Regions from separate parts of the Arthrobacter sp. YA7-1 genome, predicted to be linked through region 2. Evidence: riboswitches for the same ligand, from Rfam matches in the RefSeq annotation. Region 2 holds a riboswitch; each other region holds the start of a gene.
What was found. A riboswitch is a leader RNA that binds a small molecule or an ion and turns the genes downstream of it on or off. The one in region 2 is predicted to bind S-adenosylmethionine.

Region 1 (6,982 bases), 1.0 Mb from region 2:
CCCGCGCACGCGCCAAGCGTCCTTCGCGGTCCTTCACCAAGGCCAAAAAACCATCTCCACTCAAACGACACGACTAAGCGCGGCACAACGCACACGCCACAATCCAAGGTCCGGCCCAAACCGCACCTTCTTCTGACAACGGCAAGCTCCGGGCAAATATTCCGCAAAGATGCAAGACTAGATCCGACTGCACCCCGTGAACACCGCACCACTTCAACGCAGCACCACCTGAACACCGTGGCAAGCCATCCAGGAGGCAAAGACATGTCCCTCGTCCGTTTTCTCGCCAGGCCAATGTTGGCTTCCAGTTTTGTCGTCGCAGGGCTGGACAAGCTCAAGAATGCGGATGACACAGCCAAGCAGCTCTCTCCGCTGCTCCGCCGCGCTTCCGAGTCGCTACCTTTCCCGGCGAACGAGAAGATGCTGGCGCGGCTCATTGGCGGCACCCAGGTGGGGGCAGGCGCCCTGCTCGCCCTCGGCAAGTGCTCCCGGTTCTCGGCAACGCTGCTTGCGGGGATCTCGGTCCTGAACACCTTTGTTGAGTGGCGTTCTGCCGACATCAGCACGAAGGAAGGCCGGCTCGCCCGTCGCGCCCAGTTGCTCAAGAACATTTCCCTGACCGGCGGGGTTCTCCTTGCCGCCGTCGACACTGCCGGCAAACCGAGCCTCGCATGGCGCGCCGAACACCTCGCCATCGACGCCAAGAAGGCCACAGGCAAGCAGTTCAAGAAGACAGACCGGGCCGTCCGCAAGGCCGTAGACAACGCAGTTGGAGCATAAGGAAGCATGCCAGGAACCCCCGCCACGCAGACAGACGATTCAGGGACGAGCACAGCTTCCGCGCTTCCCCTGTGGCCCGCACCCTTCGCCAGCCACCCTGTGGATGCCACGGTCACGGTTCCTGGTTCGAAGTCGCTGACCAACCGCTATCTGGTCCTGGCGGCATTGGCCAACGGCCCCAGCAGGTTGCGTGCACCCTTGCATTCGCGCGATTCGGCGCTGATGGTCGAGGCCCTGCGCCGGCTTGGCGCCACCATTACAGAGGTTCCCGGCGATGGACAGTACGGACCGGACCTTGAAGTCACCCCGATCGACCCTGCGGCGGCGGCATCGGAGACCGCCATCGACTGCGGCCTGGCCGGCACGGTCATGCGCTTCGTGCCGCCGCTTGCGGCACTTCGCAACGGCGCTTCGGTGTTTGACGGCGATCCGCACGCACGCCAGCGTCCCATGGGCACCATCATCGAAGCCCTCCGGACCCTCGGAGTGGACGTCAGCGCCATGGACGGGAAGGCGCCGGGCTCCTTGCCGTTCAAGGTCTCCGGCACGGGCTCAGTGCGCGGTGGCCACTTGGTGATCGACGCGAGCGCTTCCTCGCAGTTCGTCTCCGCCCTGCTGCTCGTCGGTGCCCGTTTCGAAGAGGGCCTGCACCTCGAGCATGTCGGCAAGCCCGTGCCGAGCCTCGACCACATCAACATGACTGTGGCGGTCCTGCGCGGGGTTGGAGTCCAGGTAGATGACTCCGTGCCGAACCATTGGCGAGTCTCCCCCGGCGCCATCCAGGCGTTCGACGAGCGAATCGAACAGGACCTCTCCAACGCGGGTCCCTTCCTCGCCGCGGCGCTCGCCACGAAGGGAACCGTGCGGATCCCCAACTGGCCTGCCAGCACCACGCAAGTCGGAGATCTCTGGCGGAACATTCTTGCCACCATGGGCGCTACCGTCACGCTGGACAACGGGACCCTGACAGTCACCGGCGGTTCCGAGATCCTGGGCGCGGACTTCGACGAAACGAGCGAACTCGCCCCCACGGTAGCGGCATTGTGCGCCTTGGCAACCAGCCCTTCCCGGCTCACCGGCATCGCGCACCTGCGCGGACACGAGACGGACAGGCTGGCCGCGCTCGTCGCCGAAATCAACCGGCTTGGCGGCGACGCCGAGGAAACCAGCGACGGCCTGGTAATCCGGCCCGCAGCGCTGCACTCCGGCGTCGTGCATAGCTACGCCGACCACCGCATGGCTACGGCGGGCGCCATCCTTGGGCTCGCCGTCGAGGGTGTCCGGGTCGAAGACATCGCGACGACGTCCAAGACCATGCCCGAATTCCCGCAGATCTGGACGTCGATGCTCAGTGCAGGGCCAGCGGCCGCGGCCGCCGGTTCAACGGAGACAAGCAACTGACGATGGCCCGCGACGCACGCTCCTGGGATGAGTCCGACGTCCGGATCCGCCCCAACAAGAAGGGCACACGCCCCCGCACGAAGGACCGCCCCAGCCACGACGACGCCGTGATCGGGCGCATCGTCACCGTCGACCGCGGCCGCTACACCGCGATCGTGGATGAAAGCTCGGACAACGAGCGCATTGTCATTGCCGCCCGCGCACGGGAACTGAGGCGCTCCCCCGTGGTTCCGGGGGACTTCGTCGCGCTCGTCGGCGATGTTTCAGGAGCCCCGGACACCCTCGCCCGCCTCGTGCGGGTCGAGGAGCGGAAGACCCTCCTGCGGCGAAGTGCCGACGACACCGATCCGATCGAACGCGCCGTCGTCGCCAACGCCGATCAGCTCGTGGTGGTGGTGGCGGCCGCCAACCCGGAACCGCGTACCGGATTCATCGACCGCGCCCTCGTGGCAGCGTACGACGCCGGGATCGAGCCGCTGCTGCTCGTCACCAAAGCGGATGTCAAGGATCCGACGGAACTGCTCGCCAACTACGTGAGCCTGGGTTTCCCCATCATCATCAGCCGGACGGCCGACGCAGGCGCCTCCGGCATCGACGCCCGTTCGGACGACGGTCTGTCCGCACGCCTCGACAGTGACGCCGTCGGCCAGCTGCGGGACTACCTCGACGGCAAGGTCACCGTGCTCCTGGGCCATTCCGGCGTCGGGAAATCCACCATGGTGAATGCCCTGACCGGTGCCGAGCGCGCCACCGGCGGGGTCAACGCGGTGACGGGGCGCGGACGGCACACCTCGTCGTCTGCCCTTGCCCTGAAGCTCAGCGACGCCCCCGGCGGAAGCTGGATCATCGATACGCCCGGCATCCGTTCCTTCGGCCTCGCCCACGTGAACCCGGACCGCATCCTGCATGCCTTCCCGGACCTCGAACCCGGGACCGAAATGTGCGAGCGGGGCTGCAAGCACGATGCCAACGCTGTTCGGTGCGGGCTGGATTCGTGGGTCGCCGATGGCCACGCTGGCGAGTCGGGCCCGGCCCGTTTGGCATCGTTGCGCCGGCTCCTCGGCGCGGACCCGCGCATGGAAGCACAGGAAACCAAGGAACTGGGTACAGTCAACTAACTGCGCCGCTGCCGTCCTACCTCCCCGGCTCACCGGCGAAGAGACGGTAGTTTGGAACCATGACCCAACCCGATTCGAGCTACAACGACGACCTGCGGCTGGCACATGTCTTGGCCGACTCCGTCGATTCCCTGACAATGGAGCGGTTCAAGGCGCTGGACCTTCAGGTGGAGACCAAACCCGACCTGAGCCCAGTCACCGATGCCGACAAAGCCGCCGAGGAAGCGATCCGCGGGCAGCTTTCCCGTTCCCGCCCCCGTGACGCCGTCCTCGGGGAGGAATTCGGCAGCACGGGCCACGGCTCGAGGCGTTGGATCATCGATCCCATCGACGGGACCAAGAACTTCGTGCGTGGCGTACCCGTCTGGGCAACGCTGATCGCCCTCGTGGACGAGGGCGAGGTAGTGGTGGGGCTCGTGAGCGCTCCGGCGCTCGGCAAGCGTTGGTGGGCGGCCAAGGGCTCGGGCGCCTACATGGGCCGGTCGCTGGCCGCGGCCACCCGCTTGAAAGTTTCCAACGTGTCCCGGCTCGAAGACGCCTCGCTCTCCTACTCCGAGCTTTCCGAGTGGAAGCAGCACGGGAAGCTGGACAACTTCCTGGGCCTCGAGAACGATGTCTGGCGCAGCCGTGCGTACGGGGATTTCTGGTCCTACTGCCTCGTGGCCGAGGGCGCCGTGGACATCGCCGCCGAACCGGAACTCCAGGTCTACGACATGGCCGCCTTGGTGCCGATCGTGACCGAGGCCGGCGGACGCTTCACGTCCCTGGATGGCGCGGATGGCCCCTTCGGCGGAAACGCCGTCGCCACTAACTCGATCCTGCACTCCGAGGTCCTCAAGAGGCTCAACCCCGAACTCGACGACCTCCTCTAATCCGCCCATTCACTGAACAAACGACGGCGGACGCCCCCTTTCCGGGGCGTCCGCTGCTTTTTCTTCGGCGGAAGGCACATTTTTCGGGCGGTGTAACAATCCGCTTAACAATCGCGGTCACATTGGAACCGGCCTTGCCGGTGTCCTAATCTCTTTACAGGTCACGAGTGCCAGCGCGAAACCCCGGTTTGCTGGCCGGCAACCCTCCATCGCGGCGGGGTGCCCCGGGTGACGACCGGGCCGGTCCGGAACGGATGCGGCAAGCGCGGACCCCCTGCACGCAGGGGTCCCTCTTGAGTGAGGTCCCATGAGCACAGCCACAATTTCTTCCACGGCTCTTTCGCAGCACCATGATCCTGCGCAGCGGCACGGTGAGTCCCGGACTCCGGCATCGCGCCCATTGGCCGCCGTCACTGGAGCGGAGCTGCAGGCGCCCTTGATCCAGGGCGGCCAGATCCGCTACGCAAACCTCGACTACGGCGCTTCCGCGCCTGCACTGACCGTGGTCTCCGCATACCTCAACGAAATCCTGCCGTACTATGCGAGCGTCCACCGCGGCGCCGGCTATGCCTCGCAAATCAGCACCTCGGTCTACGAGAACGCCCGTAACATCGTCCGTGACTTCGTTGGCGGCAGGCCGGACGATTCCGTCATTTTCACGCGCAACACCACCGATTCCCTCAACCTGCTGGCGGGTTGCTTGCCGGTTGAGGACGGAAGGCATACCGGCGAAGTCCTGTACCTGGACATCGAGCACCACGCCAATCTGCTCCCATGGCAAGGTGTCCCCCATCGCAGCATCGTTGCCGCCGGAACATTGTCCGAGACTGTTGCCGCTGTCCGCACGGCACTCTCCCAGGGTGGCGTCAGCCTTCTGGCGGTCACCGGCGCGTCGAACGTGACCGGCGAGATCCTGCCCATCAAGGACCTCGCAGCCTTGGCCCACGAATTCGGGGCGCGGATCGTGGTGGACGCGGCGCAACTCGCCCCTCATCGCCGGATCGATATCGCCGCCGCGGAGGTGGACTACCTGGTCTTCTCGGGGCACAAGCTCTATGCACCGTTCGGTGCCGGCGTCCTGGTGGGGCGCCCCGACTGGCTCGACGCCGGCACACCGCACCTGGCAGGAGGCGGCGCCGTCCGCGAGGCACGCCTTGATTCCGTCAGCTGGGCCACGGGGCCGGCAAGGCACGAAGGGGGCTCTCCGAACGTGCTCGGCGCGGCCACCCTGGCCCGGGCCACACAGGTCATTGCCAGCCTCGACCACGAAGAATGGCACGCCCACGAGGCCGCCATCCGCTCGCACCTGGTCGAGGGCCTCAAGCAAATCGACGGCGTGACCGTGCACCAGATCTTCAGCGACACGGATCCCCAGGACACGATCGGCGTCGTGAACTTCTCGCTCCAGGGCTACGACGCCGGACTCGTCGCGGCCTATCTCGCGGCCGAGCACGGCATCGGCCTGCGGGACGGACGCTTTTGCGCCCACCCCCTGCTCAAGCGCCTTGGCCTTCCCTCCGGATCGCTGCGAGCCAGCTTCGGCGTGGGGTCGCGTTTGGAAGACGCCACCCGGCTCATCGCGGGCATCCAGGCCCTCAAAAGCAACGGCCTCGGCTGGGACTACGTGGTGGATGCCGGCCGTTGGGTGCCCGCGAACGATCACCGCAGCTACCCGGAGTGGGCTCCCAATACTCCCGGGACCGCAGGCGCCGCACCCTGCAGCACCGACTGATTGCGATAGATTCGTAGGGTATTTTTCCTGTCCTACGAAGGAGTCCCCGCGTGGCCCCGCGACCCAAAGGCACCTCAGCCGGCCCCAAGCTTTATGAGGAACGCCGACTCGAACTCGGTCGGAGTTTCCAGGACGGCGGAGAACACTATGAGCGGGTCCGACCGGGCTACCCGGCGGATTCAGCCGACTGGCTGCTGCCGGAGGGGGCTCGGGACGCGGCAGACATCGGCGCCGGCACCGGAAAGTTCACCTCGCTGCTCGTCGAGCGGGGGCTGGCGGTGTCGGCAGTGGACCCCTCCACGGACATGCTCACCCAACTGCGCAAAGCGTATCCACAGGTGATCGCCCTGGAGGGCACGGCAGAGGCAACCGGGCTGGCGGACTCAGCATTCGACGTCGTCAGCGTTGCCCAAGCCTGGCACTGGTGCGATCCGCTCGCCGCGAGCACTGAGATCGCCCGGATCCTTCGACCCCACGGCGTCATCGGCTTGATCTGGAACCAATTGGACACTTCGGTGCCCTGGGTCCATCGCCTGTCCCGCATCATGCATGCCGGCGATGTCCACAAACCGGACTTCCGGCCAGTGGTGGGCCCCGAGTTCACCGGCCTCGAAAACCACGTCACGCGCTGGGAGGATCCCTTGGCTCCGGCAGACATCCTCGAACTCGTGAAGTCGCGCAGCTATTATCTCAGGGCGAACGATGCCACCCGGGCGAAGGTCATGGGCAATCTCCGGTGGTATCTCTTCGAACATCTGGGCCATGCAGAGGACAAGGTCATCCCCCTGCCCTATCTCACGCAGAGCTGGCGGGCGCGCAAAGCCTGATGCCGCCGGCACACGATAGGCTTGGAACCGTGAAGACCAGTGCGCCCTCCTCCTCCATCGAGGACTACGTCAAGGTCATCTACTCCTTTACGGAGTGGCAGGACAAACCCATCACGTCCTCACAGCTCGCGCAGCGGCTCGGTGTCGCCAACTCCTCCGTCTCGGAGATGGTCCGCAAGCTCAAGGACCAAGGCCTGGTGGACCACCAGCCGTACAGCGCCATCACTTTGACCCCCCAAGGAATGCATCTTG
Region 2 (6,982 bases):
GCGGAACCGCTGGCGGGGACGCCTGCGCGGATGGCGGCCTTGCTGATCGGAGTCAATGCCGGACCGATCATCACCCCTTGGGCCTCCCTGGCCACATTGCTCTGGCACGACCGGCTCGTCCGCATGAATGTCCTGATCACGTGGAAGGGCTATGCGCTCTTCGGACTGATTGTCGCGCCCCTGACGGTGCTCGCGGCAGTGGCGGTCCTGGCAGCCACCGGCCACTGAGCGTCTTCGGCAGTAGCCGTGTCGCCCGGCGTGAAGAATCAAGACAGAATGTAGAACAGCCCGGTCGTATAGTCGGGGCCGAATACACGAAGGATCCGCCTCATGCTCAGTCTGCAGGACATCGACAACATCGTCCTCAACGGAGGGATTGTGGTGGACTCCGCCGGGGAGAAAATCGGCTCAGTGGAGCAGGTCTTCACCAGTGGCGATTCCGGGGATCCGGTTTTTGTCACCGTGCGGACCGGTTTGTTCGGCATGGGCGAATCTTTCGCTCCGCTCTCCGGAGCCAGCCTGGTTAATTCGGTGATCAAGGTGGCTTTCGCCAAGGACAAAGTTAAGAACGGCCCGCGCATCGAGAGTGAACGCGGCGTGATCACGGAGACGCAGGAACAGGAACTTTACAGCTATTACGGGCTGGTGGCCCAGGAATCCAATGATGCCGCCGCGGCAAACGATACCGAGGATACCGGGCTCGCGCCTGCGGACACCCCCTCCGGCGAGAACGCACCGGACCTGCCTCTCCCGATGGCGCACGGGGGGCCACATCCGCCGCACGGCGGCCCGCCACCCCCGCACGGGGGGCCACATCCGCCGCATCCGCCACATTTGCACAAACATGTGCCCCTGCCCCCGCATCCCGGCCCGCCACCGCCGCATCGGCCGCCCGGGCCCCCGCCGAAACCGGGAGACCGTCAATAGCCGCGGAGTGCTCGCCGCGGCTATCTCAGCCGCCGGCTGTGACTCTCACGCCGGCGGCGCGGGCGTCGGGAGCGACGGCTCCGTCCACGGGCCGGAAAATTCAGCGTGGCGAACGCTATTGTGCCGCCATGGCGGCAGTAGTTAACTAGTCCCGTGACCTCTGCTGGGGAAGGGTGATCTGGCTCTCGGCCCGGCGGGCACCTGGTTTCACGGTGCCGTGGAATCAGCACAGTTGATGGAGGGCATCATGATGAGCGCAGTTTCTTCGTCCTGGAATTTCAATCACGGTTTTCCCACGCCCGGACCCCAGGATCCCAACAAGACCATCGGCCTCCCGGCATGCTTCTCACTGAAGGATCCGGTCACGTGATTGCCGCCGCCGAGGACTGGATCAAACGGCTGGACATGTCCCCCGCTCTCGTGGGCGGCTGGTTCGCGCCGGCGCTCGTGAGCAACGAGGACATCGCGGGATCGGCGCTGCCTCCGCGCTTCGGCGTCGATCATCCGCTCTACAGTTCCAACTGGTACTTGCTGCAATCAGGAGAAGTCCTCCAGTTGCACGCCCTGAAGCAGGACGAATTGTGGTTCTTCCACCTGGGGACGCCCATCAGGCTGCACGTCTTCTCCCGGGAGCTTGGACACCAGGACTTTGGCTATACCGAGACCGTGTTAGGGCCGGATCCGGAGGCAGGCGAGACGCTGCAAGGAGTTGCCCCGGGCTCCACCTGGTTCGGTGCCGAGTTGGCCGGTCCAGGGTTCGCCTTGGTCAGCTGCAGCGTCTCACCCGGATACGAGAGGTCTGACTCCGCGAAACCAACGGCACGGGACATCGAGTCGCTCGTCATGAGGTTCCCCGGGCATGCTGAGCTGATCCTGCGACTGGCGGCGGAATAGCCCGGGCTGCCGGGCTGGCAGTCTGGCCGGGAAAAACGTCTGGTGCGCCGGTTCTGGGGCCGGCGCACCAGGCTTCTCCCTCCCCAACTGACTCGCAGTTGTTGTCGTTTAGAGCGCCCTAAACGACAACAAATGCGAGTCAGTTGGGCTTCTCAGGATCCGACCGGAGAGAGCGCGCGCACCAAGCCGAAGAGGTCCTTGGGGTCGTCGGGGTTCGCGACGAGGTCGATCTCCTCGAAGAATTCCGAACCCTCGACGGCGTCGCGGAGATACCGCAAGGCGGAAAAGTCCTCGATCGCGAAGCCCACGGAATCGAATACCGTGATCTGGTGCCTGGAGGTCCGGCCCGGCGCATGACCGCCAAGGACTTGCCAGAACTCGGTGACGGGAAAATCGGCGGACATTTGCTGGATCTCGCCTTCAATCCGCGTCTGGGGATCGTATTCCACAAAGACGTCGCCGAGGTCCAGGATGGCAGCGTCGAGTTCGGTCTTTCCTGGGCAATCGCCGCCGATCGCGTTGATGTGAACGCCCGGAGAAACCTGGTCTGCAGTCAGGATGGTGGCGTTGGCCTTGTCCGCGGTGCACGTGGTGATGACGTCGGCGTCTTCCACTGCGTGGGCCGCCGAGCCCGCGATGGTGATGTCGAAGCCGAGGGGAGCCATGTTCCTGACGAACTTCTCCATCGCAGCCGGATCAGTGTCCCAGATCCTGACAGTGTTGATGCCCAGGGCTGCCCGGAAGGCCAGCGCTTGGAACTCCGACTGGGTTCCGGTTCCGATCATCGCCATGACCCGTGCATCGGGGCGCGCAAGTTTCTTGGCGACCATGCCGGACGTGGCCGCCGTCCGCAGCGCCGTCAGCACTGTCATCTCCGCGAGGAACGTCGGGTAGCCGTTATGGACATCGGACAGGACACCGAAGGCTGTCACAGTCTGGAAGCCGCGCGCTGGATTCGAAGGGTGTCCATTGACGTACTTGAAGCCGTATGTTTCCTGGTCACTGGTGGGCATCAGCTCGATGACGCCAAACGCGGTGTGACTCGCCACCCGCGGGGTCTTGTCAAAAGATTCCCATCGCCGGAAGTCGTCTTCCAAGTACTGAATCATCTCCGAAATGATGGTTTCCGGGCCTCGCCCGGCCGTCCAGCGGACCATATTGCGGACATCGACAAAGCGCGTCATGTGCGCTCCTTTCCCTCATGAGCATTGTTGCTATGAGGCTACGGAGCGGCGATATGCATCCGCAATTGCCAAAGTATGTACTTTTCATTGAAAAAATGCACAAAATGACGAGTCCTTTCGAACATAATGCTCATGAGGTTTGTCGCCGCCAAGCAACCGGCTACCGCAGGACGGAGCTGAGCAGCAGGCTTGTCTCGCTATTGACGATCCCCTCGATCCCGCGGATCCTGCCCAGCACTTGGTCAAAGTCGCTGAGGCTTTCCGTGCGCAGCTCAGCCACGAGGTCCCAGCCGCCATTCGTGGTGTGCAGTGCCCAAATCTCGGGGAGCCCCCTCAGCTGGCGAATGACCCTGTCGGCCGACCTTCCTTCCACGGCAATGAGCGCAATAGCCCGGATCGCAAGTGGATCGACTTCGTCGCGCACCCTCGCGGTGAAGCCAACGATCGTTCCGGAGGAGACCAGGCGCTCGAGCCGGCTGTTCACGGTGGCCCTGGCGACGCCCAGCTGGCGCGCGAGGCTCGCGACAGATGCCCGGCCGTCCTCCCTGAGGGCGGAGAGGAGCTGGCGGTCAAGGTCGGTGAGTGCTGCCATAAAGATAAACGTATCGCCCATTCCCCAAGTGGGCCTGAGTCCGTAGGGTATCGACATGAGCATCTACATCAGCCCCGACTCTGCTGCGTGGTCGCTGACGGCCATGGCAACCGGTGCGTCAGCGGGATCAATCGATGATGCGAACGGCATGTCCAACTTGATAAAGGAAATCTACGAGACAGAAGGTTTCGAAGCGCTGTCTGGCGTGGTTTTTGCCCTGGCTCATCACAACAGCCTCTCGCTGCACGCACTCGCCACGGCCACCGGGATATCCGTGCACGAGTTGCTGGAAATCCGGAAGCATCAAGGTTCCACGTTTCATCACTCCCCCACAGGAGTAGCATCGCGCTTTGATGCCGTTTCACCCCGGGTCCAGGCAAGCCTGGACCCGCTGCCTACAGAAACCGAAGCCTAGGGTCCGCGCCAGCGTGGCCCCACCCGCCGGCTCCCCACCGGCCGCCCCCCGGTTACGGAACATGACGACGGCCGGTGATGCGGGCCGCCGTCGTGGGTGTTATTTTTCTTCTTGAGTAATGAGCACCAGCGCGAAGCCCTGACTTGCTGGTCGGCAACCCTCTCTCCGGCGGGGTGCCTCAGGTGACTACTCGGCGTATCGACACTTTCGAACTGCAAGCGTGACTGAGGAGCACCAATGCCTGAACCCACCGAGGAAAAACTCTCCTACCGTCTCATCACGGGCCCTGACACCAAGGAATTCTGCGAGCGGATCTCCACCGCCCTCGCAGAGGGATACGTGTTGCACGGCAGCCCGGCCGCGACTTTCAACGGCAAGGACGTGATTGTGGCACAAGCCATCGTCCTGCCCGCGGCGATCGCGAGCGCGGATGCCGCCGTCGCCAATGCGGTGGATCAGCTTGATGAAGAGTTCGACGGCGAGGGCCACGCATGAGCTACGCAGGCGACCTCAGCCCGCACGACGCCTGGGCCAAGCTCGAGCAGGGCGCCATCTTGGTGGACGTCCGCACCGAAGGCGAGTGGGCACACATCGGGATCCCGGACACCAAAGCCACCGAAAACGATCCCTTGTTCATCCAGTGGAACCTGGCCGGCGGCATCCCCAACACCCGCTTCATCGAACAGCTGACACAACAGGCTCCCGAGGGGGACGGCACGGAACTCGTCTTCCTCTGCCGCTCCGGCCAGCGCTCCATCGCGGCCGCGATCGCCGCAACCCAGGCCGGATACACCGCCTACAACGTCCTCGAGGGCTTTGAGGGCGAACCGGACCGCTACGGCGAGCGAACCGTGAATGGCTGGAAAAACCGTGGACTTCCGACGAACCTGGGGAATATCTAAGTGACTTTCAATCCTGACGCCGCCAGCTGGAGCCCTGACACCCAGGCAGTCCGCGGCGGTCTTGACCGTACCAACTTCCAGGAAACGTCCGAAGCCGTCTTCTTGAACTCCGGTTTCGTCTACCAGTCCGCCGCGGCTGCCGAGCGTGCCTTCACAGGCGAGGACGAACGCTTCGTCTACTCCCGTTACGGCAACCCTTCGGTCGCCACCTTCCAGGAGCGCCTCCGCCTGCTTGAGGGCACCGAAGCGTGCTTCGCGACGGCGTCGGGCATGTCAGCTGTCTTCACCGCCCTCGGTGCGTTGCTGGCGGCTGGTGACCGCGTGGTTGCCGCCCGCTCGCTCTTCGGTTCCTGCTTCGTGATCCTCAACGAGATCCTGCCGCGCTGGGGGGTCGAGACCGTCTTCGTCGACGGGCCGGACCTCGACCAATGGCGTGCCGCGTTGTCCGAGCCGACAACGGCGGTGTTCTTCGAGTCGCCGTCGAACCCCATGCAGGAAATCGTGGACATTGCCGCGGTGAGCGAGCTTGCCCACGCGGCGGGCGCCACGGTCGTCGTCGACAACGTCTTCGCCACCCCCTTGCTGCAGCGCTGCGGCGATCTCGGCGCAGACGTGATTGTCTACTCCGGCACCAAGCACATCGACGGCCAAGGACGGGTCCTGGGCGGCGCGATCCTGGGCACCAAGGAGTTCATCGACGGGCCGGTCAAGCAACTCATGCGGCACACCGGGCCGTCCCTTTCCGCGTTCAACGCCTGGGTCCTGACCAAAGGCCTGGAGACGATGGCCCTGCGGGTCAACCACTCCTCGGCATCTGCGTTGCGGATCGCCGAATGGCTTGAGGCACAACCGGCCATCAGCTGGGTCAAGTACCCGCTGCTGAAGTCGCACCCGCAGCACGAGCTCGCCGCGAAGCAAATGAAGGCCGGCGGAACGGTGCTCACTTTCGAGCTGCTCCCCTCCGCGGGGCGATCAGCGAAGGAGGCCGCCTTCGCGCTGCTGGACGGGCTCGCCGTCATCGACATCTCGAACAACCTGGGCGACTCCAAGTCCCTCATCACGCACCCCGCCACCACCACGCATCGCGCCATGGGTCCGGAAGGCCGCGCAGCCATTGGCCTGAGCGACGGCGTCGTGCGGCTTTCGGTGGGGCTGGAGGATGTGGACGACCTCATCGGGGACCTCGAGCGGGCCCTCAAGCAGGTCTAGCCCGGCGCTTCGCGCCAGTCTTGGCGCACCCAGGTGAGGACGGGCTGCGGCTTGGTGTCGCTCTCGTCCCGCTCTGAGCGCATCGTGATCTGAACAGCGTGCTCGACGACGGCGGCCAGCCCGGCGGCGTCGGGCGCGCCCCCGTTGCTGCCGCTCCAGCGTTCGGCAACACCACGCTGCTCGATGGCGCCATTGCCACGGCCCAGGATGGCTGCCACGCCGGTTTGGACCAAGTCGAATTCGCCCTGTTCGGCGAGCACAGGTTCCAGATACTCCACCAAGGACCAGACAACGTCCGCGGCGGGCTCAGGGCGGAAGGTCCCGAAGTCCAGCAGCTCGGTGCGCAGGCCGAAGTTGCTTGCCTGCCAGGACGCCATCCGCAGAAGCGCCGTGGGCACGGCCGCCGGCTCTATTCCGGCATGGTATTCACGAACAGACGTCTCAACCAGGGCCCTGACAAGGACGGCGATGAGCGCCGCATCCTCGGCCCGGAGGCAGACATCGGCCACCCGGACCTCCACCGTGGGAACGTGCCGGGACAGCCTGGCGTCGAAGTAGACCATCCCCTCGTCCAGCAACACTCCCGTTTCGATGAGCCTCCGGACAACCCGCCGGTAGGAGGCAAGGGATCCGAAGATGGCTGACGGCCCCGACGAAGGCCAGCGGTTCCATGCTTGCGTCCGATAGCTTTCAAAGCCCGTGGCCAGCCCCCGCCAGTAGGGGGAGTTGGCGCTCATCGCGGTGAAGACGGCGAGCTTGTCCCGGATGCGGTCCAGGACCATCACGCCCTCCTCGGGAGACTCGATCGAGGTGTGGACGTGGAATCCGCACGTGAGCTGTTCGTGTGCGGTGATGCCGA
Region 3 (6,982 bases), 1.7 Mb from region 2:
CGAAAGTGAATTAGTCCCAATTCCGGAAGGTTCGTGATGACCCGCAACGATCGACTGACAGCCATCCTTGATCTCCTCGCCGAGTCAGGGCATGTCGAGGTCGACGATATCGTGACCCGCCTGGCTGTCTCGCCGGCCACGGCGCGCCGCGACCTGGACAGCCTCGCCAAGCAACGGCTCTTGAGCCGTACCCGGGGCGGAGCAACCACGGGTTCAGTGGCCTACGAACTTCCGGGGCGCTACAACCGGGATGATCACGCCGAAGCCAAGCAACAGATTGCCTTGGCAGCCTCTGAGCTCATCGTGCCCGGGGCCGTGATCGGACTCAGCGGCGGGACCACCAATACGGCCCTGGCCCAGGTGCTGTCCACCCGCGAAGACCTCAACGCCCCCTCCAACAGGCCCATGCTGACGGTGGTCACCAACGCCATCAACATTGCGGCCCAGCTTGCCGTGCGCCCCAACATCAAGATCATGGTCACCGGCGGCATCCTGAATCCGCGATCCTACGAACTCGTCGGACCTTACACCGATGTCATCATGCAGAAGGTTGCCCTGGACATCGCCTTCATCGGCGTCAACGGAGTCGATCCCAAGATCGGCCCCACCATCACCGACGAGGGAGAAGCGATGGTGAATACCGTCATGGCCCGGCGTGCCACCGACTCCTATGTTTTGGCTGACTCCACGAAGATCGGGAAGCGCGCCTTCGCGGCGATGGCCGGGTACGAATTCCGACGGCTCATTACTGACGCGGGCATCACGCCTGAGGACAAGGCGGCATTTGAAGCCAACGGCACCGAAGTGATCGTGGCCAAGGACGCCTAGCTCGGTTTACTGCCCGTCAGAAGACCATCGGGGGAGCGTTCAGCACGGTCTCGTCGGTGCTGCGCTGCACCCACTGGCTGAACGGCGTGTCGAGATCGTATTTGTCCTGGTCGTTGCGGATCAGTGTCCGTAGCTCCGCGTTGCCCGGGTTGTTGAGGGATTCGAAGTACTCCACCGACCAGTGGAACCACCGCATGCAGAAGAGCCGCATCGTGAGGCCGTGGGTCACCAGCAGGGTGTTGGGCGCGTAGTCGGGCTTTTGCCAATGCCGGTACAGGGTTTCCATGAAGGACGAAATCCGGTCGTACACATCGGAGCCCGATTCGCCCTCGCGGAACCGGTAGAAGAAGTGCCCGTAGAGGTTGCGGAGTTCCTTCTGGTCCCCGATGTCCCCGGCGATCTGGAAGTTGGCCCAGTCCTGTTCACGCAGCCGGGGCTCTTCGATCACCCGTTCGGTGAGGCTGCCCAGATTCAGCGCCTCGAGGGTCTGGTAGGCCCGGAGGTACGGTGAGACGTAAACGCACACCGGTTCGCCGTCGAGCTTCCTGCGCAAAGCCTCACCCGCGGCCCGTGCCTGCTCGATGCCAAGCTCCGTCAGCGGGATCCGGTAATCGGGCACACGGTTGTAGATGGACGTGTCGGCATTGGCGGCGGACTGGCCGTGCCGGATCATGAAGATTCGTGCGGGCGCGCTCATCCCACCAAGCATAGGCTCAGGAGCCGCCCTGGCTGCGCACGCGGACAGCGGAGACCCAGCTCCGAGGAAAACATCAGGCAAATACGGGCAAGATAGGAGCATGCTCCTAGCCTCAACGCGCCGTTTGCGCGCCGAAGTGCTGATTGTCCTTGGACTGTCCCTGGGCCAATCGGCGGTGTACTCCGTAGTGCAGCTGTTGGACAAGATGACCCAGGGACCTTTGGCCCATGCGACGTCTACCCTCAACCGTTCGCAGAGCACGCGCGAGTACTTCGATCTCACCTACCAGCTGCTGGACATCGCGTTCGCGCTGGTCCCGGTGGTGTTGGTGTTCTACTTCCTGTCCTTGCACCGCCAAACCGCCGAGAGTCCCTCGGGGTTCACCCGGCTGGGCTTCAACTTCGCCCGCCCGGGCCGCGACGCGCTGCAAGGACTTGGCCTGTTCGCACTCATCGGAATCCCGTCGCTGGGCCTCTATGCTGTTGGCCGCGCCCTCGGGATCACGACGGCGATCATCCCCAGCGGCCTGGACTCCTACTGGTGGACCGTGCCGGTGCTCGTCCTCTCCGCCGTGCGGCACGCCATCGTCGAAGAAGTGATCGTGGTGGGCTATCTCCTGGACCGGTTCGGGAAGTTCGGATGGAGCACTCCGTTGGCGATCGTGCTCAGCGCGCTCCTGCGCGGCAGCTACCACCTGTACCAAGGCTTCGGGCCGTTCATCGGCAACGCCGTCATGGGCCTCGTGTTCGGATGGATCTACACCAGGACCAAACGGGTCATGCCGCTCGTGGTGGCCCACGCGCTCCTGGACATCGTGGCCTTCGTCGGCTTCAGCGTCTTCGGCAAGGCCATTGGCCTGGGCTAGCGCGCGTTAAAAGGTTTCGGCCGCCATTGCTGGGTGACGTCATTGGCACCCGCACATGGCGGCCGAAGCTTTTCCGGGCTTCCTTGCCCGTTGATCCGTCAGATCGTGACGGGATGGTCCGTCAGATCGTGACGGCTCCGTTGGCGGTTTCGAACGTTACTGACATGATTCCCGGCGTCCCGTGCGGAGCCATCCATTGGACTGCGACGTCCTCGAGGGGCTTCTCCACGGGTTCACCAAGCCACTCGGTGACGCGCTCCGCGGAGCCGGCAATGGTGAGGCTGGACATCTTGACGTCGCTTGGGTAAACGAGCGACGGGTGAAGTGCGGGGTCGCCCTCCCAGCGGAGCAGGTAGGGAACCTGGGGATCGGCGATGAGTCCCAGGATGCCGATCTGCGACCAGACGAGTTCCCGGCCATCCGGGAACTTGCGGTTGCCCGGGACGGCGGCGCGTCCGAGCCGCTGCTCGAACGGGCTCAGGTCGTCCACAGCGACGCACCAGCCCATCCACCCACCTCCTGCGGCGGAGCGTGCACGGACAGCTTGTCCAAAAGGTGCCTTGTCGGAGGCCGGGTGGTCCAGGACCTCGACAACTTCCAGGTATTTGTGGTCAGCAAGGGGAATGATCATGTTCCGGGTACCAAAGCGCGGATGCACTCCGCCCCGGACCGCGTCCACTCCCAATGCTGCGGAAATCCGCTCGGTGGTGGCCAACAGGCCATCTCGTTCACAAGCGTAAGAGACGTGATCCATGCGCATGGCTTCATCTTGGCACTTTGTGATGGAGCTCTCAGCTAAGTCAAGCCTAACCAAGGTGGGATGTATCGAAAAGGCCGCTCAGGGTCACTTCAGGACGCACCGGGACAGAAAACTTCTGCGTTCGTCACAAAGCTTCCGGAGCCCGCAATACCCTCCCTAGACTGGCGGCAACCGCTCGCCGGCATGCTGAACCCTTCGGCCCGGCAGGCTGACGCACGGCAAGAGCCCAGACAACCAGGAGTCCGCATGTCCCAAGGATGGTCATTCGAAACGCGCCAAATCCACGCTGGCCAGGAGCCGGACGCCGCCACCGGCGCCCGCGCCCTCCCCATCTACCAGACCACCTCGTTCGTCTTTCCCAGCGCGGAAAGCGCGGCCAACCGTTTTGCACTGGCCGAACTGGCGCCCATCTACACCCGGATCGGCAACCCCACGCAGGATGCCGTGGAGCAGCGCATAGCGAGCTTGGAGGGTGGCTTGGCTGCGCTCCTGCTGAGCTCCGGCCAGGCCGCGGAAACCTTCGCCATCCTCAACGTGGCCGAGGCCGGTGACCACGTGGTCGCCAGCCCGAGCCTCTACGGCGGCACGTACAACCTGCTGGCCCATACACTGAAGAAATTCGGCATCTCGGTCACCTTCGTCGAGGATCCGGACAACCTGGACCACTGGCGGGACGCGGTGCAGCCAAACACCAAGCTGTTCTTCGCCGAAGTCGTCTCCAACCCCCGGCAGGACGTCTTGGACATCGAGGGTGTCTCCCGCATCGCGCACGAGGCGGGAGTCCCGCTCGTCGTGGACAACACCCTCGCCACGCCCTACCTGATCCGGCCCATCGAGTGGGGAGCGGACATCGTGGTGCATTCGGCCACCAAGTACCTGGGCGGGCACGGCTCCGCCATTGCCGGTGTCATCGTGGACTCCGGCAACTTCGATTTCGGCAAGGACCCTGAGCGGTTCCCCGGCTTCAACACCCCGGACCCCAGCTACAACGGCCTGGTCTATGCCCGCGACCTCGGCAAGGACGGGGCCCTCGGCGCGAACCTCTCCTACATCCTCAAAGCCCGGGTCCAGCTCCTGCGCGACCTCGGCTCGGCGGTTTCCCCGTTCAACGCTTTCCTGATCTCCCAGGGAATCGAAACCCTCAGCCTGCGGGTGGAGCGCCACGTGGACAACGCCACCAAGGTGGCGCAATGGCTCGAAGGGCGCGACGACGTCGAATCGGTGGCGTACGCGGGGCTGCCTTCCAGCCCGTGGTTCGAACGGGGCCGGAAGTACGGCCCCAGGGGCACCGGCGCCGTGGTGTCCTTCACCATCAACGGCGGGGTCGAGGCGGGCAAGCGCTTCGTGGACGCCCTGGAACTGCATTCGCACGTGGCCAACATCGGCGACGTCCGGTCCTTGGTCATCCACCCGGCGTCGACGACGCACAGCCAGCTGACGCCGGAACAGCAGGCCGTTGCGGGAGTGACCCCTGGCCTGGTGCGGCTGTCCGTCGGAATCGAGCACATCGACGACATCCTCGCGGACCTCGAGTCGGGATTCCGGGCAGCCAAGAGCGCCTAGCACGGGCCCGGAGGGCGTACGAGGCTGGCCGGCGACGCAAGATGAATCTTCGCCGGCCAGCCTTCCCAGCCACCCCTTCGTGAACAAAACGCGGCCAAGTGTCACAAAGATGTCATAATCTTCGTCAGAAGGGGTCCGGTTTTCCTAGACTCTTCCTATAGGTCATGAGTGCCAGCGACAGCCCCGGCTTGCTGGCCGGCAACCCTCCATTCGCGGTGGGGTGCCCCGGGTGAAGACCTGGCCCTTCGCTGTGTTGGCGGCGGGCAAGCGCGATGTGAGGTGTCAACGAATGACAATTGCTGCAACAGCCATACCCCTTTCCGGTACCCAGGACGGAACCCTCAAGTATGTTTCCGTGGGCGGACTCGAGCTGGAGGCCGGAGGTTCCCTCCCGGACGTCGTCCTTGCGTACGAGACGTGGGGGCGGCTCAACGCAGACGCTACCAACGCTGTCCTCGTGGAACATGCATTGACCGGCAGCACCCATGTGGCCCGTGGCGAGAGCGACGAAGACGGCTGGTGGGAGCAGCTTGTGGGTCCCGGCGCCACCATCGACACGGACCGCTACTTCGTGGTCTCCGTCAACATTGTGGGGGGCTGCTACGGCAGCACGGGGCCGTCGTCGAGCGCTCCTGACGGCAAGCCGTGGGGCTCCCGCTTCCCGCTCGTGACCCTGCGGGACAGCACGGTGGCCGAGGCCAGGCTGGCCGACGCCTTGGGGATCCACAGCTGGCACACCGTCGTGGGCGGGTCCATGGGCGGTGCCCGTGCACTGGAATGGGCCGTCGGCTATCCGGACCGCGTCAAGCGATGCGCCGTGATCTCCATCGGGGCGTACAGCACCGCCGAGCAGATCGCGTTCGCACAGGCCCAGACGCTCGCCATCCGGCAGGACGCCGACTTCAACGGCGGAGACTACTACGGACAGGCCGCCCCCGAAGCGGGTCTGGCCCTTGCCCGGCGGATTGCCCACATCACCTATCGCTCGGCAGACGAGCTGGACTTCCGCTTCGGCCGGAACGCCCAGGGCGGCGAGGCACCCCTCCAGGCTGCCGCGTTGGGGGACCGGGGCCGCTACCAAGTGGAGAGCTACCTGGACCACCAGGGGAGCAAGCTGGTCCAGCGCTTCGACGCCAATAGCTACATCGCCATTACCGAAGCGCTCATGAGCCACGACATCACGCGCGGCCGGGGCTCGTTGGAGGACGCGTTGTCCGTGGCCACGGCGACGTTCTTCGTGGCCTCGGTGGACTCGGACCGGCTCTATTTCCCGGAGCAATCCCGCGAGCTTGCCAAGGCCTTGCCCGGAGAGGTCCCGGTTCATGTCATCGAGGCGCCGATCGGGCACGACGGTTTCCTCACCGAGATCGGCCAGCTCGGCCCCCAACTGCGCGAGGCATTCTTCGGCTAGCGCGCCTCTTCGGCTGAATCAGCCGTTCATGATCTCCTGGCGGAGCTTCATGTAATCCTCCATGGCGATTTTCCCGTCGCTGTACTCCTGGTCCAGCTCGGCCAGTTTCCGTGCACGGTAGCCTTGGGGCGCGCTGTTCGGCTGGGGAGCGCCGCTCGCTTGCGGAGTAGCCGACGACGGCGGAACGGCCTGCCGCGCGGGCGTCGCCATCGGGGGTTGCGGCTCATCCGGGATGACCACCGGGGGTTGCTCCGGGTATCCGACGGGGTTGTGCTGCGGAGGATAGGGCTGCCCAGGGTAATTCTGCGGAGGATAGGGCTGCCCGGGGTAATTCTGCGGAGGGAAGATCCTGCGCTGGCGCGACCGGTTGTACATGCGGATCCCCATGGGAATCAGCCAAGAGCAGACGATGATCCAGAAGATCAAATTGTTCACGGCGGAGGCCTCCCTGTCTTTCACCAGCTTAGCCCCGCTCCCTGTGACTAACCTCGCGGTTCGTTCAGCTCCCGGGCAGGAAGGTGTCAGCAGGACCGAAGACGGGTCCCGGCGTCGGGCGTTTCGGCAGGATCCCGTCACCGGAGGAGCGGTGCCTGATCCGGCGGATGACCCACGGGACAAAATATTCGCGTGCCCAGACCAGGTCGCCAGACCTGGCTTGGCGCCAACTGCGCTGGGGGAGCGGCTTGGGGTAGAGCGGTTCAAGGTTGTGCGGCACATTCAGTGAGTCGAGGACCATCGCGGCGATGGTGTGATGGCCGAGCGGCGAGAAATGGAGGCGGTCTTCGTCCCACATCTGGGAGTTGGAAAGCTGCCTCAAGGACCACATGTCAGCCACCACGGCATCGTGGCGGGCGGCCA
Region 4 (6,982 bases), 1.3 Mb from region 2:
GCTCTCGGCCCACGGGTTCATGCCCGGTACCTTCCGCTGCCATCCGAAGCCGCAGTTTCTCCCGCTGCCGCAGTGCCTTCCGCCGATGGGTCGGCGCAGCCCCTTGCGGAAGACGCCGTCGCCAATCTGGTCAACGACTGAAAGGACGCCCGATGACCACCAATGCTTTTCCTGACGGGGCACACCCGATCGCTTGGCCGGATAACTTCAAGGCCGCGGCATCGTTCACGTTCGATGTCGACGCCGAATCCTGCACCATAGCGCACGACCCCACGAGCACCCGGCGCATGTCCCTCATGAGCCACCAGTCCTACGGTCCGAGGGTCGCCGTTCCGCGACTCTTGAAGATCCTCGAGCGCCAAGAGATCCAGGGAACCTTTTTCATCCCGGGGTTCACTGCGGAAAGCTACCCGGACGTGGTGCGGCGGATCGTCGACGGCGGCCATGAAGTGGCCCACCACGGCTACCTTCACGAACCGATGCAGGGAATCGACGCCGCCACCGAGGCCAACTACCTGGACCGCGGGCTCGAAGCCCTCGCGAAGGTAGCCGGGGTCAGGCCGGTCGGCTACAGGGCGCCGTGGTGGGAACTGAACTGGCATTCGCCGGCGCTCCTCGCGGACCGTGGGTTCCTCTACGATTCAAGCCTGCTCGACGGCGATGCGCCCTACCGCATGGCGGTTGCCACGGACTCGGGTGACTCGCGGGACACTGATTCACGGGACATCGTGGAGATCCCGGTGGACTGGGCTTTGGACGATTGGGAACAGTACGCGTTCTACCCGGGAGTGACCGGAAGCGGAGTCATCGAGAGCCCGGCCAAGGTACTCGAAATGTGGACCCTGGAAGCCGAAGCCCACCACGCCCAAGGCAGTTGCTTCGTCCTGACCAACCACCCGTTCATCTCCGGTCGACCATCCAAAGCCGTTGCTTTGGAGCAGCTGATCGAACGGGTCAAGGCCATGGACGGGATGTGGGTGACCACTTTGGAACGGATCGCTGAACACACCAAGACCACCGTCAACGAGATCCACCGCCACGCCCGCATTGAGGTGCCCTCATACCCGGGCGCAGGAGCCAGCTTCAAGCCCGCGCGGCTGCTGGAAGCCATCCCGAGATAGCTCAGCTGTTGAGCATGCTCTGCCTTGGCCTCGAACAGTGGACATAACCTCTGGAGGCTGTTGAGCATGCTCCGCCTTTGCTTCGAACAGTGGACATAGCAGTTCCATGTCCACTGCTCGAGCTGAACAGGGGGCATGTCCCGCGAGGGGGCGGCTCTGAAGGGTGAGCATGTCGCCCGCGGCTCAGGTCCGGAGCAGGCTCAGCCTTGGGTGGGAGCATTGGACACCTGGAGCATGCGCAGCCGTGGCCACAAGCAGTGGGCATAATGCCGAGAGTCCGTTGGGCATGCGCAGCCTTGGCTTCGAGCAGTGGGCATAATGCCGAGAGTCCGTTGAGCATGCTCAGCGCTGGCCTCGAGCAGTGGACATAGTAGTGCTATGTCCACTGCTGAGGCTGAACAGGGGGCATGTCCCGCAAGGGTGGGCCGGGGTCACAAGTCCGTCCGGCACGGGGCGGTGTGGAGTTTGTAGAGTCCGTTCAGGTCTCCGGCCGCTAGGCCATCCGGGGCGCCGATCTCCGGGTACATGAGCTGGATTGGATCATCGACGTGGTCAAGCCCCACCACATGGCCCAGTTCGTGTTGGATCACCGCGGAGACGTAATGGGCGCCGCCGGGGACATCAAGTAGTTCCGTGATTTGCGGGGCGTCCAGGTCGAGGCTTCCCGTGACGTAGCTCTTGGGTCCCGTGCCGAAGCTGTACATGGTGCTGCCGCCGGTGCCGATGACGGATCCAGTCAACGCCGGAGCCGCCTCGGGAGTGGTCCAGGAAATCAGCAGGGGAGCCCAACGATCTCCGTAGAGCGCGGGCTGGTATGGCTTGCGCTTCTCGGAGGGGATTTCCTTGCTGGTGCCGTCGTCAACGAAAGTCAGGCCCGTGGCGGCAGCGATCTTGGCGATCGCGTCGGCGATGAGCCCCTCGGATCCCGCCGGGGCAAGGGCTGCGTTGACCACATAGTGCAATGGCCGGCACGGGGAGTAACCCACGGGCGTGCCGTCGGCGTTGGTGGCCAGAAACTTGTAGGAACTGCTGGCCACGGCAGGTTTTGCAGGGGAGCCGAGCGGGTGCCCGGCTTCTTCCAGGCCAGGGGGCGGGGTATCCGGCGCCCGGGCGGCTTTTTGTGGCCCCTGCCCGGAGGCCGCCGGCCCGGGGCTGCTTGCCGTGGCCTGGACAGAAGGAGCCAGCTTGGGAAGGAGCCCTGTGAAGCCGGGATCGCCGCGAAGGAAGCCACTGACAAGCACGGCCACGGCAGCAACCGCCGCCACCACCATCAAGTTTCGGAACAGCGCCAGCGCGGTACTGGCGCGCTTGGGCCGCGGGCCGCCGTCGTACCCGTAGTTTGAATGCAAGTCTCCCCCAAATCCTTGATCCCGCCGCCCTGGCGGGCCGGCGCTGCTAACCGATGACAGCGCCGAAGACGAGGCCCAGCCCATACGTGGCCGCAGCCGCACCGAGTCCGATGGCGAGCTGCCGGAGACCACGGGTCAGCGGCGAGGTTCCGGACAGCAAGCCGACGACGGCGCCCGTCGACAGAAGCGCGATGCCCACCAGCGTACCGGCCACGGCAAGTGCCGAGAAGCCCGTCATGCCGAAGATGAACGGCAGGATGGGCACGATGGCGCCCGAAGCGAAGAAGCAGAAGCTCGAGATCGCGGCGCCCCATGCGGAGCCAACGGCCTCGTGCTCATTGACGGTTTCTTCCACTTCGGGGTGGAGCGAAAGGCTTGGATCGCAGTCGCAGCTGTAGAGGCCCATGCGCTCGGCGGCCCGGTGTTCGGCGGATTCGCGGGACATGCCCCTGGCTAGGTACACCAGCACCAGCTCATTGTGCTCGATGTCCAGGGCCGGGGCTGCGGTCAGCGTGGCCTGGGTGGGGCGGGTGGCCTTGAGGAGCTCGAGCTGGGAGCGGACAGAGACATACTCGCCCGCTCCCATGGACAGTGCGCCCGCCAGCAGTCCGGCGATGCCGCTGAACAGGACCACGGTTGCGGGAACTCCGGTGGCCGCCATGCCCATCACGAGGGAAAGGTTGCTGACCAGGCCATCGTTGGCGCCGAAGACGGCAGCGCGGAAGGTACCGGACAACCTGTTGCGGCCGCGGGTCGCCAGGCCGCGGACTACTTCTTCGTGGATCTGTTCGTCAGCCGCCATGGCGCGGGTTGCTGCCGGATCCTTCGCGTACGGCGAGCGTCCTTCAGCCCGTTGGGCGAGGGCCAGCACGAACACCGATCCGAAATTCCGGGCCAGGAAGCCGAGCATTTGGCTCCGAACGGAGGCCGCCTTCGGCATGCCGGCGTGTTGGCCGAGGAGCTTGAGCCAGTGTGCCTCATGGCGGCCCTCGGCCTCTGCGAGGGCCAAAAGGATATCGCGCTCCTCGCCGTCGCGTCGCTGAGCCAGTTGGCGGTACACGGCGGCTTCGGCACGTTCGTCGGCCAAGTACTGCCGCCAGCGCTTGATGTCCGACGACGACGGGGGAGTCTTGGGGGCTGCTGCGTCTTGGGAGGGACTGCTTGAGTCCTGCGGATTGTCTGGATGCGAGTTGTCTGAATGCGAGGGTTTTGTGCGGGGGTGCACCGGGACTCCTGGGTTGCTGGGGCGGGCTTCATCGCCTCATTGCAGCTCCACTTTATCGCCAATTTCCGCGGTTTTTCGGCTGGCAATCCTCACTGGACTTTTTAGGCGCGCCTCAAAAACCGGGAGGCTCGCCGGAGGCCTTGACCGCCGCAGGGGGCAGTGCTGGGATGGATGGACAGGGTCCACGAATTGGCGGGGTGGCGTTGGATCGGCTGCCTCACGTGCCTGTGCGATGGGCTCAGCGGCACGTCGAACGGAGGTTGCACCATGGACAGCACCGAGACCCACGCCCGCCACCCGGACCGTCCCACGGTCGAGGCCGATCCCGCCTATGACTACAGCGAAGACCTGGAGGTGGACGAGGACTGGGAGGAAGAATCCGAGGTCCTGGACGACGACGAACGGGTGGTCCCGCTCGACGCCGAGGAACACCGAGAGGCCGAAGAGATCGAATAGCGCCGACTCGCTGAACTTGGCCGCTAAAAAGCGCTTGCTAGAACGCGCTCAGGATGAAGTGCTTCTGCACGCCCGCACGGTGCCCGGTTGCCGCAACCGTGAGCGTAAGTTTCCGTGTGGCCGGGAACCAGCGGGCGGGCTGAACCGCTTTTGAGAGTGCTTCGGTGATGAGCCGCGGCTCATGATGCCAATAGCGTTCCAGGTTTCCGTCCACCACGAACGTGATGGAGCCTTGGGAGAGGTCGACGCCGGGAATCACCCGGACGAACTCGTCCACCCGACGGGGGCGGGGCAAGAAGAGGGCGCTGGACTGGATAGTGCGGTCGGCTGTGGCGGTGGCGCCGTTTTCGAAAGGCATGGCCTTCTCCTATGGAGTTGCTCTTGCCCGTTCGGTTGTCTCTGGTCCGAACCGGGCCGCTTCTTCATCCGAACCACCCGTGAACATGGGGTTGGCGTGTGGCAAGTCGGAGCTTGGCGCCACATCTCTTGAAGCTGTTCCTACTGTACATGCGACGGCGGCGCCGCACCTCTCGAAGGAGAAAGCGCGGCGCCGCCGTCGTACCTGGTTTTGTGAAACCTAGTGGGTGGCCACCGGGTGGGCCTCCAGCGGGAGTTCCTCCGCGGCCGTTCCGGCAACGCGGCGTTCCCAGGCTTCGCGGACGGCCGGCTCGGTGGGCGGCGTGAGGAGGGAGACCACGAAATAGACGGCGAACGAGGCGCCGAGGCCCCAGTAGATCGGATCGTTTGCGTAGACGCCGTCTTCGCTGGGGATGATTCCCGTGGCGTAGGCGATCAGCAAGGCAAGGGTCAGTACAGACCCGACTGCCATGGACCAGGCTGCGGCAATACCCGTGCCGCGCTTCCAGACCAAGCCGCCCAGGATGGCAACCAGCAGGCCACCTACCAGGATGTCGTAGGCGATGGTCAGGGCCACCACGACGTCTTGCGCCGCCATGGAGATCAACACTGCAACGATGCCCAGGCCAAGGACCCAGTAGCGGTTGGCCTTGACGTCATGCTCGGGATTTTCGGTGTCGTTGGTGTTGATCGTCTTGCCGAACCAGCTGGCCACGAACGGGACCACGTCGGCGCGGGCAACGGTGGCCGCGGCGATGAGGGCTCCGGACGCTGTGGACATCATGGCGGCGACTGCTGCGGCCATGACAAGGCCGCCGATGCCGATCGGCAGGATGTGCGTGGCTACCTCGGCGTAGACGACGTCCTTGCCAAGGGCCTTGACATCGATGTTCGGCAGGGCCACCCGGGCAGCCAGGCCGATCAGGGCGCCGGCCACGCCGTACAGGACGCAGTAGATGCCGGCGGTGGCGCCGCCCCATCGGGCCACCTTGGGGGTCTTGGCGGTGAAGACGCGCTGCCAGATGTCCTGGCCGATCAGCAGGCCAAGGGTGTAGACCACGAAGTACGTGATGATGGTCTGAGCCCCGATGCCGTCCAACTGGAAGAAGCTGGCGTCAACACGGGCACGGATGCCTTCGAAACCGCCTGCCGCGTTGAGGACGAACGGGAGCATGAGGAAGAAGATGCCCACGGTCTTGATGATGAACTGCACCTGGTCGGCGAGGGTGATGGACCACATGCCGCCGATGGTGGAGTAGACCAGGACGATGGCGCCGCCGACGGCGATGGCGAGCCAGCGCTCCCAGCCGAAGAGGACAACGAAGATGGTGGCGTAGGCGCCCGTGGACGTGGCGCACAGCATGAGGGTGTAGGCCAGCATGACGATGCCGGAGGTCTGCGTGGCACGCTGGCCGTAACGCAGGCTCAGCATCTGGGAAACCGTGTAGATCTTCAACCGCTGGATGGTGCCGGCGAACAGCAGGCTCAGGAGGAGGACACCCGAACCGATCGCGACCACCAGCCACATGCCGGAAACGCCGAACTTGTAGCCGAGGCCGACGCCGCCAACCGTCGATGCGCCACCGAGGACGACGGCGGCCATGGTACCGGTGTAGAGCATCGGACCGAGGCGGCGCCCTGCCACCAGGAAGTCGCTGTTGTTCTTGGTGCGCGACTTGCCCCACCAGCCGAAGGCCAGCATGGCGAGCAAATACACCACCACGATCGCAATATTGATGAACGAAGAGTCCACGGTTGGCTCCTGAAAGTGATGCGCAGAGCTCTGGGGGATTCCGACGCCGGTCCGCGGGGTTTCGTGCGGGGTTGCGGAAGGTCTCTGCGCTGGTGATTGGGGAGAGTAGTCTGTGATGTATGCCTCACAAACAACACTTGTTGCCTATGAGGATACGTAGTGATGCGAGTAACAGTCAAGATGCCGTCTCGCCCAGCGGACGCATCGGCACTCCTCCAGCTAGCCAAAGGCCCTGCCACGCCGGCGATCCGGCTACTATTGCTGCAATGACAGGGCCGCATAAACGGCCTGAAAGGTTCGTGAATGAAGGCTCTCCCCGTTGAACCGAGCAACGTCCCTGTTGCCATCGGTTCCAGAATCCGTGCCGCCCGCCAATCGCAGCGGCTCACCATCGAGCAGGTTGCCGACGCCACCGGCCTGACCAAAGGGTTCCTGAGCCGTGTGGAGCGTGACCTGACATCGCCGTCGGTCGCTTCCCTCGTGACGCTTTGCCAGGTTCTTTCGGTGTCCATCGGAGACCTTTTCGCCGCACCGGAGACGCATCTGACCCGGCGCGACGACGGACCACGGATTTCGCTCGGCGGCCAGGGCATCGTGGAGCGTCTCCTGACGGCGCGCTCCGAACGGCGATTGCAGATCCTGCAGGCCTCGATCGAGCCCCGGGGCCGGGGAGAGGCCGAGCTTTACGCCGTCGATTGCGATGTCGACGTCCTGCACGTCG

Region 1: another riboswitch for S-adenosylmethionine. It lies ahead of OIT41_RS13470 (aminotransferase class V-fold PLP-dependent enzyme); the one in region 2 lies ahead of OIT41_RS18240 (DUF1737 domain-containing protein).
Region 3: another riboswitch for S-adenosylmethionine. It lies ahead of metX (homoserine O-acetyltransferase MetX); the one in region 2 lies ahead of OIT41_RS18240 (DUF1737 domain-containing protein).
Region 4: another riboswitch for S-adenosylmethionine. It lies ahead of OIT41_RS04665 (hypothetical protein); the one in region 2 lies ahead of OIT41_RS18240 (DUF1737 domain-containing protein).

What each region holds. Positions count from the first base shown of each region.
Region 1 covers NZ_CP110114.1:2,868,500-2,875,481, forward strand. The annotation lists gene OIT41_RS13445 (sigma-70 family RNA polymerase sigma factor) at 1-46, opposite strand, end outside; gene OIT41_RS13450 (DoxX family protein) at 265-780, shown strand; gene aroA (3-phosphoshikimate 1-carboxyvinyltransferase) at 787-2,181, shown strand; gene rsgA (ribosome small subunit-dependent GTPase A) at 2,184-3,299, shown strand; gene hisN (histidinol-phosphatase) at 3,359-4,171, shown strand; SAM riboswitch class IV at 4,331-4,443, shown strand; gene OIT41_RS13470 (aminotransferase class V-fold PLP-dependent enzyme) at 4,479-5,903, shown strand; gene OIT41_RS13475 (class I SAM-dependent methyltransferase) at 5,954-6,730, shown strand; gene OIT41_RS13480 (metal-dependent transcriptional regulator) at 6,760-6,982, shown strand, end outside.
Region 2 covers NZ_CP110114.1:3,900,829-3,907,810, forward strand. The annotation lists gene OIT41_RS18210 (SLC13 family permease) at 1-228, shown strand, start outside; gene OIT41_RS18215 (PRC-barrel domain-containing protein) at 331-927, shown strand; gene OIT41_RS18220 (cupin domain-containing protein) at 1,267-1,821, shown strand; gene OIT41_RS18225 (ornithine cyclodeaminase) at 1,974-3,005, opposite strand; gene OIT41_RS18230 (Lrp/AsnC family transcriptional regulator) at 3,166-3,597, opposite strand; gene OIT41_RS18235 (hypothetical protein) at 3,653-4,012, shown strand; SAM riboswitch class IV at 4,127-4,239, shown strand; gene OIT41_RS18240 (DUF1737 domain-containing protein) at 4,250-4,507, shown strand; gene OIT41_RS18245 (rhodanese-like domain-containing protein) at 4,504-4,914, shown strand; gene OIT41_RS18250 (O-succinylhomoserine sulfhydrylase) at 4,915-6,123, shown strand; gene OIT41_RS18255 (glutamate--cysteine ligase) at 6,120-6,982, opposite strand, start outside.
Region 3 covers NZ_CP110114.1:1,404,781-1,411,762, forward strand. The annotation lists gene OIT41_RS06505 (class II fructose-bisphosphate aldolase) at 1-14, shown strand, start outside; gene OIT41_RS06510 (DeoR/GlpR family DNA-binding transcription regulator) at 37-828, shown strand; gene OIT41_RS06515 (histidine phosphatase family protein) at 845-1,525, opposite strand; gene OIT41_RS06520 (CPBP family intramembrane glutamic endopeptidase) at 1,626-2,390, shown strand; gene OIT41_RS06525 (VOC family protein) at 2,512-3,150, opposite strand; gene OIT41_RS06530 (bifunctional o-acetylhomoserine/o-acetylserine sulfhydrylase) at 3,397-4,713, shown strand; SAM riboswitch class IV at 4,874-4,989, shown strand; gene metX (homoserine O-acetyltransferase MetX) at 5,003-6,124, shown strand; gene OIT41_RS06540 (hypothetical protein) at 6,143-6,559, opposite strand; gene OIT41_RS06545 (SGNH/GDSL hydrolase family protein) at 6,624-6,982, opposite strand, start outside.
Region 4 covers NZ_CP110114.1:984,711-991,692, forward strand. The annotation lists gene OIT41_RS04640 (purine-cytosine permease family protein) at 1-141, shown strand, start outside; gene OIT41_RS04645 (polysaccharide deacetylase family protein) at 153-1,121, shown strand; gene OIT41_RS04650 (matrixin family metalloprotease) at 1,553-2,413, opposite strand; gene OIT41_RS04655 (VIT1/CCC1 transporter family protein) at 2,517-3,695, opposite strand; gene OIT41_RS04660 (hypothetical protein) at 3,963-4,151, shown strand; gene OIT41_RS04665 (hypothetical protein) at 4,189-4,509, opposite strand; SAM riboswitch class IV at 4,524-4,643, opposite strand; gene OIT41_RS04670 (sodium:solute symporter) at 4,729-6,261, opposite strand; gene OIT41_RS04675 (helix-turn-helix domain-containing protein) at 6,565-6,982, shown strand, end outside.